2 regions of the Cupriavidus oxalaticus genome follow, and region 2 is predicted to be linked to the other one. Evidence: predicted binding sites of a transcription regulator. Region 2 holds the regulator's gene; the other holds the start of a gene.
The links. Region 2 encodes LexA, which represses DNA repair genes until DNA is damaged. Its sites were predicted from a motif close to ACTGTATNNNNATACAGT; they were not measured.

Region 1 (4,414 bases), on a different replicon from region 2:
CGGCCCGAGATAGGTCTCGAGCGAGGGGACGTCGTGGTCGAACGACGCGAACACGACCCCGCCTCGCGTCGCGACCTTCAGTTGCGTGAGCCCATGCTCCTGCGGCTTGAAGTCGGCGGGCATGCCACCGTTGACCTTGCCGTCCTGCCTGACGCCGCGGCGCAGCGGCACCCCTTGCAGGTTGCCCTTCAGGTCGTAGTTCCACTGGTGGTAGGGGCAGTGGAAATCCTTCCGGTTGCCGCTGCGCTCCCGGCAGAACTTCATGCCGCGATGGGCGCACACGTTCTCGACGACGTTGATCTCGCCGTCCTGGTCGCGCACCAGGATCACGGAGCGCTCGCCGAGCGTGGTGCGCTTGAAGTCGCCGGGATTCGGGATTTCGGCCTCGAGGCCGACATAGTTCCAGTGACCGCGGTAGAAGCAGCGCTCGAGCTCGCGCTGGTAAAGCTGCGTGTCCGTGTAGACGCGGAACGGGATGCGGCTGATGCTGTCGTCGGCCCACACTGGGCGGTCTTCATGGGAGGCAGTTGCCATGGCTGTTTCCAAAGAGGCGAGCGGAATCCGCGCGCGGGCCCGGCGGGCCTGTGCGGCGTCTGTGTGCTTGGGGTGACTTCAGGGAGGGATTCCCCAGGGCGGGCTATTGCCGGGGAAGGGCGGGATTCATGGGGGCGTCTCCGTATGTCCGTATGTCTTTTCGTATGGAAAGGATCATCGGACATCGATCGCAATAAACCAATAGAATCCAGGCTATAGTTGATATTCACAGAATCAATAAAGGTGGCCGATGGAACTGAAGGACGTCGACCTGAACCTGCTCGTCGTGTTCGATCAGCTGTTGCGGCAGGGGACCGTTTCCGGCACGGCCAGGGCCATGAACCTGAGCCAGCCGGCCGTCAGCAATGCTCTGGCCAGGTTGCGGACCTTGCTGGGCGACCAGCTCTTTGTACGGAGCAGCAAGGGAATGCTGCCGACACCACTTGCACAGGAACTGGCCGAGCCGGTAAGCCATGCGCTGGAGTCGTTGCAGGCAACGCTGAGTCACAAGCTGACATTCGATCCGTTGCGCAGCGTGCGCGCCTTCCGGATCGCCATGACGGATATCGGCGAGGTGCATTTCATTCCGCCGCTGATGGGTGCGCTTGGGCAACGTGCGCCAGGCGTGACGGTGACCACGGTGCGCAATACGGCGGTCGACCTGGCGGCCGAGATGAGCCAGGGAAGGATCGACCTCGCTGTCGGCCATCTGCCTGAACTCAGTACGGAATTCTTTCAACGGCGCCTGTTCCAACAGCGCTATGTCTGCCTGTTCCGCCCCGGTCATGCGATGGACAAGAAGAAGGTCAGCATGCGGGACTTCGAAGCCGCGGAGCATGTGGTGGTCACGGCGGCAGGCACAGGGCATGCCCGCGTCGACGAGCTCCTTGCCCAGGGCGGCGTACAGCGGAGCATCCGGCTGCGCGTCCCGCATTTCGTGGCGCTGGCGGACATCATTGCCACCACTGACCTGGTCGCCACCGTCACCTGGACCTTTGCGGAACGATGTGCCAGGTACTTCGGGCTCCGGTACGTCAGCCATCCGTTCGCGCTGCCGGCTATCCAGATCAATCTCTTCTGGCATGCCCGGTATCATCGCGATCCTGCGAACCAGTGGCTGCGCAACGAGTTTATTGAACTGTTTTCGGAATAAGGTCTCGATCGCGCGCGAGTTCGTAGTCCAGCTGATTCCGGTTCCCCCGCATTGGGCGTCCTTCGCACGCTACCCCTTGCGCTCGCCTCGATACTGTATAAATATACAGTTATCGTAAATATCCGATGCCCTCGTCTCCCGAGAGCGACTTCCACTTCACATGCCTGCGCAATCGTACGCAGCCCCGCCCATGGCGGCGGAAGGCTTGTTTTTCCCTGCGCCGACGCCGGCCAAGTCCGCAGCCCCGGCAGCCCCCGCTCCGCGGCAGCAGGCGCTGTCGGCGCTCGAGCAGCGCTATCCGGGCCTGTGGCGCGCCGGCCAGCTTGGCCGCGCCGGCAGCGCAGCGGTGTGCCCGACCGGGTATGACGCGCTCTCGGCCGAACTGCCCGGCGGGGGCTGGCCGGCCGGCGGCCTGACCGAACTGCTGACCACGCAGGGCGGCGCGGGCGAACTGCGCCTGCTGCTGCCGGCGCTGCGCGCGCTGGCCGGGGCGGGGCGCCGCGTCGCGCTGGTGGCGCCGCCTTGCCTGCCCAATGCGATGGGCCTGGCCGCGGCCGGGCTGCCGGCGCGCCAGCTGTACTGGCTGCGCCCGCCCGCCGGCGCGGCCAAGGGTGCGCAGCAGGCCGACATGCTGTGGGCGGCCGAGCAGGTGCTGCGCAGCCAGGCCTTCGGCGGCGTGCTGGTGTGGCTGCCCACGGCCCGGCCCGAGGCGCTGCGCCGGCTGCAGGTGCTGGCCCAGGCCGGCGACGCGGTGGTGTGGGCGCTGCGCCCGGCCGCGGCGCTGCGCGAATCGTCGCCGGCGGTGCTGCGCCTGCTGCTGGCGCCGCACCCGGGCAATGTGTTGTCGATCACCTTCCACAAGCGGCGCGGCCCGGTGCGCGATACCCCGTTGCTGCTGCGCCTGGGCGGGATGGAGGCGGCCACGCGCACGGCCGCCTGGCCCGTGCCTGCCGGCGCGCCGGCCGCCGCGCGCTCCGTTGTGTCCTCGTCTTCTCAGTCTTCTTCCGATGCCGTACTGGATCGCGGTGCACCTGCCGCGCCTGCCCCTGGACGCACTGCAGCCCACCTGGCCTGAGCCAGCTGCCTGCGGCCCATCCTCCGCCACCGGTACGCTGCACCATGCGCTGCCAGTGGCGGTGATGGCGCAGGAGCAGGTGGTGCTGGCCAACGGTCCCGCGATGCAGCTGGGCGTGCGCTACGGCATGCGCCGCGGCGGCGTGCAGGCGCTGTCGGCGGACATCGTGCAGCTGGAGCGCGACCCGGTCGCGGAAGAGGCGCTGATGGAAACGGTGGCGCTGGCGCTGCTGCGCTTCACGCCGGCCGTGACGTTCGACGAGGAGCCGGAGTCGGCCACCGTGATGCTCGACGTCACCGCCAGCCTGCGCCTCTTCGGCGGCCACCGCGCGCTGTGCCGCGCGGTGCGCGCCTGCGTGCGCCAGCTCGGCACCATTGCCCAGGTGGGCAGCGGCCCGACCGCGCACGGCGCCGCCTGGCTGGCGCGCCAGCCGCTGCGGCGCACCCGCCGCGGCGTGGTGCGCCCCGCGCGCCGGGCGGTGGGCATGGCGCGGCTGCACCGGCTGCTCGACCGCCTGCCGGTCGAGGCGCTGCACACGCTGGCCGACCCGGCCTGGCTCGACGGCATCGGCTGCCGCACGCTGGGCCAGGTGCGGCGCCTGCCGCGCGCCGGCCTGACCCGGCGGCTGGGCCCGGCGCTGCTGGCGCGGCTGGACCAGGCCTATGGCGAGGCCCCGGCGCGCTTTGCCTGGTACGCGGCGCCGCCCACGTTCGCGCAGCGCATGGACCTGTCCGGGCGCATCGAATCCGCCGAAGGCGTGCTGGCCGGCGCGCAGCGCCTGCTGCTGGCGCTGGCCGGCTGGCTGGCGCTGCTGCAGGCCGGCGTCACGCGCTGCGTGCTGGTGCTGGAGCATGAGCGCTACCGGCGCGGCGTCGATACCGAAGGCACGCCGGTCGTGCTCGGCCTGGCCCAGCCCAGCCGCGATCCCGCGCACCTGTCGCGGCTGCTGCGCGAAAAGCTCGACAAGCTCAACTTCCACGCCCCGGTCACCGGCCTGGCGCTGCGCGTGGAAGCGATGCAGGCCTGCGTGCCGCAGAGCGACGCGCTGTTCCCCGAGCCCGGCGGCTCGCCGGAAGACCTGGGCCGCCTGCTCGATACGCTGATGGCGCGGCTGGGCCGCGACAACGTGCTGCAGCCGCGGCCGCTGGCCGACCACCGACCCGAGCGCGCCAACCGCTGGGTGCCGGTCGACGAACCCCAGCCCGGCGGCAAGGCCGCCGCCATGCCGGGCCCGCTGCCTGAGCGCCCGCTGTGGCTGTTGCCGCAACCGCTGCCGCTGCCGGTGCAGCAGCACCGCCCCAGCCACGGCGGGCCGCTGGCGCTGCTGAGCCGGCCCGAGCGCATCGAGGCCGGCTGGTGGGACGGCGCGCTCGCCACGCGCGATTACTTCATCGCCGAGCGCGCCGACGGCCTGCGCTGCTGGATCTATCGCGAGCGCCCCGGCCACGGCGCGGACGAGGGCAGCGAGTACCGCTGGTTCCTGCACGGGTTGTTCGCATGACGCCGGTGATCCCTTCGTTGCCCGGCCTGCTGCCGGCGCTGCCCGACTACGTGGAGCTGCACTGCATCTCCAACTTCACCTTCCTCACCGGCGCCTCGCACCCAGGCGAGCTGATCGAACGCGCCTTCGGCCTGGGCTACCGCGGCCTGGC
Region 2 (4,414 bases):
AGGGCTTTCTTCAACTGATTATTCAGCCCGCTTCGGCGGGCTTTTTTTTCGTCGGCGCGTCCGGCGCTTTTCGTTTACCCGAATGGTGTAATTCCCGGATGACAGTTACATTGCAACGGCCTTCAGGGCATTTGAGATCGCTAAAGTTAAGAGTCCGCGCTGCGGACTCTTTTTTTGCCCTGTTGCGATCGCACCATTCGAGCCGATTTGACCGCACGGCATGGAAAAGAGTTCCATCGGTCACGCCTGGTGCGCGAAATCTATCGCGAAGTATGGCTGATGCCGACGTCCAGCGTTCCGTAGGCCGTAATCCCCGACTCCCGTCCATCGGCTCCGCCGCCCGCACAGCCCGCCAGGGCCGCGACCATTCCCAGCAGCGACAAGACTCCCGCCAGGCGTCCAAGCATTGTTCGCATGCTCCTTCCTTGCAATCTTCCAGAAGATGGTTGGGCCACGGCCAATGCGCCAGGTTCCGGCGAACCTCTGTCGCGCCCGCGTACCGCCCCCATCTCTGGCAACCTGGCCTGCGTGCTACGATTCTTCGCATCGCCACAGGCGAATGGACGGCAGCAAGCGTGGACAAAGCGAACGCAAACAACGAAGAGTCATTCGGCGAGGTGTTTGAGGACTTCAGGCTGGTCTGGGTCGCTGAACCACTACAGGATGGCAAATGGACGGCGCGCTACTGCTGGCACCACGGCACCTCGGAAGCGTCGGGCAGGGCGCTGCAGGAGGCCGTCCTCAACGGCAAGTCACGGCGGCTGCTGGGCCACTTCGACACCGAGGCGGAGACCATTGCCGCCATCAAGCAGGCAGTGTTGCTGGAGGCCAAGTGGCAGCCGCGCAAGGCGTGATGCAGGCCCCGAAAAAATTTGTGCGGAATACTAGCCATCTCGGAAAAGTGTTTGTATAATCTTGGTTTTCGTCGATCAGCGCTTCGCTGATGACCTCTACGGTGGCTGTAGCTCAGTTGGTAGAGTCCAGGATTGTGATTCCTGTCGTCGTGGGTTCGAGTCCCATCAGCCACCCCAAGTTGCCAAGCAAAACAGCGCCTTTACGGGCGCTGTTTTGCTTTCTGGATCTGATTCCAAAGGGTTCATATGTTCCTTCGAGCAGCGGTAGTGGGCGCTGGCGTGGCAGTGGCCGCGATGATGGCCGGGTGTGCCACTGGCACGTCGGAAAAAGACATTCGTGCGCGTCCCCCGATGCGCTTGTTCACGCCGGCAAAAATGGCTGACGTTGCCAAATGCCTGCGCAACAATCTCGGCGATGAGGCGACGGTCGTCAACCTGCCGGCACGGAACCAGACGGAAATCCGGATCGGGCAGCCAAACGGCAGCGGCGAGTTTGCCTATGCCTACCTGATTTCGCTGACGGCCAGGCCTGATGGCACGGCCGTCGAACTCCGCAAGACCAATACATGGTTCCCGCAGATGACGCCGGAAGAACTGGAAACGGAAACCAAGGCGTGCGCGCGTAGCTGATTCAGGGCAGGGCGCAGGTCAGAAAGTGGCGCCGCTTCAAACGGCCAGCTTGTTCGTGGTTTCCAGTTCAAGCATCCTGCAGATAGCGGCCATGCTGCCTACCATGGTCCGGCGCTGCGCGCCCTGATAAACGCGTACGCCCTTGCACTGGCGGAAGGGTACCGGCTTGACCGGGCGGCGGGCGGCGACGTCGTGGGTTTGCGGCATGGTTGCACCTCTTTTTTCAGGCAAAAGCGGGGTCAACACCCGGCAAGCCGGGCGGCGTCTGCAAAGCAATGGAGCGTGTGGGTCCGTGCAGGCGCAAGGCCTGCCGTGCCCGGCTAGAAGCCGGAGGATCGGATCAGGCCGACCGCGATGCCTTCCAGCGAAAACTCTTCGCGCCCGGGTTCAACGATGATGTTGGCGAAGTCCGGGTTTTCCGCGATCAGCTCGATATGACCGCCGCGGCGCTGCAGGCGCTTGACTGTGACATCGTCGCCGAGCCGTGCCACCACGATCTTGCCGTTGGGCGCTTCGCTGGCGCGGCGCACGGCGAGCAGGTCGCCGTCGAGAATGCCGGCGTCGCGCATGCTCAGGCCGCGTACGCGCAGCAGATAGTCGGGGCGTTCATCGAAGACCGAGGCATCGACCTGGTACTGGCGGTCGATATGCTCGGCGGCAAGGATGGGGCTGCCGGCGGCAACGCGCCCCACCAGCGGCAGCGTCAGCTGCAATACGCCAGGGACAGGCAGCGAGAACTGGTCCGGCATTTCCGAATCGCTGCGCGAAACCTTCAGGCGGATGCCGCGCGAGGCGCCCGGCGTCAGCTCGATCACGCCCTTGCGGGCCAGCGCCCGCAGGTGTTCTTCCGCGGCATTTGGCGAGGAAAAGCCGAATTCGGCAGCAATTTCGGCGCGCGTGGGCGGGAAGCCGGTACGGCGGATCGTACTGCGGATCAGATCGAAAATCTGCTGCTGCCGGGGTGTCAGGGTCGCCATGGGATCGCCGTTCCGTGCGGGCGCGCTGGGCAGGGGTGGGAGCGGGTTGCCCACGAACGGGGCTGTCCGCAAATCCTGCATCCGGCGGGCCGGGCACTGTATGTTTAAACAGTATGCTGTGATTTTATACAGTATCGGCGTCAGCGCAAGCAGAATTTTTGGCGGCGCGCGGTGACCGATAGGCCTCGGCGCACGCCATGCAGGCGGAGGTCCGCCATTACAATCGCGATTCGATGCGCCCTGCGCATGCGTTACCTTCCTGTTTCCTGCCCCCCAGCACCCATGAACCAATTGCCTCGCATCGTTGTATTGGCTACCGGCGGCACCATTGCCGGCGCTTCGGGCAACCCCGCCAGCAGCGCACACTACCAGGCGGCCACCGTGCCCGTCTCGTCGTTGCTGGCGGCGGTGCCGGCGCTGAAGTCGGTGGCGCGGATCGAAGCCGAGCAGGTGGCGCAGGTCGACAGCAAGGACATGACCTTCGCGCTGTGGGCCGCGCTGGCGGCGCGCGTCGAACACTGGTCTGCGCAGGCGGATGTGGCGGGCATCGTGATCACGCACGGCACCGACACGCTGGAAGAGACCGCGATGGCGCTGCACCTGACGCAGGCGTGTCCGGTTCCGGTGGTGATGACGGCAGCGATGCGACCGTCCACCTCGCTATCCGCCGACGGCCCGCTCAACCTGCTCGACGCGGTCCGGGTGGCGGCGCATCCGGATGCGTGCGGTAAGGGCGTGCTGGTGGTGCTGAACCAGCAGATCCACGCGGCGCGCGATGTCGCCAAGGCGCATACGTCGGCGGTGGATGCCTTCGTGTCCCAATGCGGGCCGCTCGGGATGGTGCAGGATGACTACGTGCGCTTCGCCCGCACGCCCCGGCAGGCATGGGCGATCGGGCCGATGCCACGCGCATGGCCGGTGGTTGAGATCGTCGCAAGCTACGCGCAACCGGGCCGGATCGCCGTCGACGCGCTGGTGCAGGCCGGCGTGGCGGGCCTGGTGGTGGCCGCGGCCGGCAATGGTTCGATACATGAAGTCCTGGCGGAAGCCCTGGTGGATGCCGCCATCGCCGGCGTGGCAGTGGTGCGCAGTTCACGCACCGGGGCAGGCCATGTGGCGATTCCGGCGCACCCCAGCCCGTCCGATGGCGTTTTTGTCTCTGCCGCGGACCTGAACCCATACAAGGCGAGGGTGCTGCTGGCACTGGCGCTTGCGGCGGATCCTGCGCTGGCGCGGGACCCCTTGCGCCTGCAGGCAGCGTTTGCCCAAGCCTGAGGCAGGCTTGCTGCTTGCACGGCGGACCGGCGCCGGGCTATAATTTACGGCTATTCAACCTTGCCACACCGGACTCGTGACGCCCGGGTGGCTAATCCCAAAAGGAGCGTCAATGCGTCATTACGAAATCGTCTTCATCGTCCACCCGGACCAGAGCGAACAAGTGCCGGCCATGATCGAGCGCTACAAGCAGCTCGTGACCTCGCAGAACGGCAACGTTCACCGCGTGGAAGACTGGGGCCGTCGCCAGATGGCCTACATGATCCAGAAGCTGGCCAAGGCTCACTACGTTTGCCTGAACATCGAATGCGGCAAGGACACCCTGGCTGAACTGGAACACGCGTTCAAGTTCAACGACGCCGTCCTGCGCCACCTGATCGTGCAGACCAAGAAGGCCGAGACCGCTCCTTCGCCGATGATGAAGGAAGTGCAGCGCGAAGAAGCCCGCAAGGCTGCGCAAACGACCACCGAAGGCCAGCCCGCCTGAGTGCGGACTGCGGTGCGAGCCACGGCTGACAGCGTCGGCCAGGGCGGCACCGATGGCAAACAGCAAGAGGCCCCGCGTTGAACCAGCTTCGGCTTGCCGCCACGTTGGCGGAACGCGACGCCCTGCGCTATACCCCGGCCGGGGTGCCCGTCGTGAACTGCATCCTGCAGTACAGCGGCGAGGCGGTCGAG

Region 1: the regulator LexA is predicted to act here: its motif matches at 1,780-1,797, upstream of imuA (translesion DNA synthesis-associated protein ImuA).

Annotation. Positions count from the first base shown of each region.
Region 1 is NZ_CP069811.1:1,018,569-1,022,982, forward strand. It holds gene JTE92_RS04580 (aromatic ring-hydroxylating dioxygenase subunit alpha) at 1-534, opposite strand, end outside; gene JTE92_RS04585 (LysR family transcriptional regulator) at 785-1,687, shown strand; gene imuA (translesion DNA synthesis-associated protein ImuA) at 1,848-2,762, shown strand; gene JTE92_RS04595 (Y-family DNA polymerase) at 2,695-4,263, shown strand; gene JTE92_RS04600 (error-prone DNA polymerase) at 4,260-4,414, shown strand, end outside.
Region 2 is NZ_CP069812.1:2,276,484-2,280,897, reverse strand. It holds gene JTE92_RS22950 (hypothetical protein) at 576-854, shown strand; tRNA gene JTE92_RS22945 (tRNA-His) at 956-1,031, shown strand; gene JTE92_RS22940 (hypothetical protein) at 1,134-1,484, shown strand; gene JTE92_RS22935 (hypothetical protein) at 1,521-1,691, opposite strand; gene lexA (transcriptional repressor LexA) at 1,805-2,461, opposite strand; gene JTE92_RS22925 (asparaginase) at 2,744-3,736, shown strand; gene rpsF (30S ribosomal protein S6) at 3,849-4,223, shown strand; gene priB (primosomal replication protein N) at 4,301-4,414, shown strand, end outside.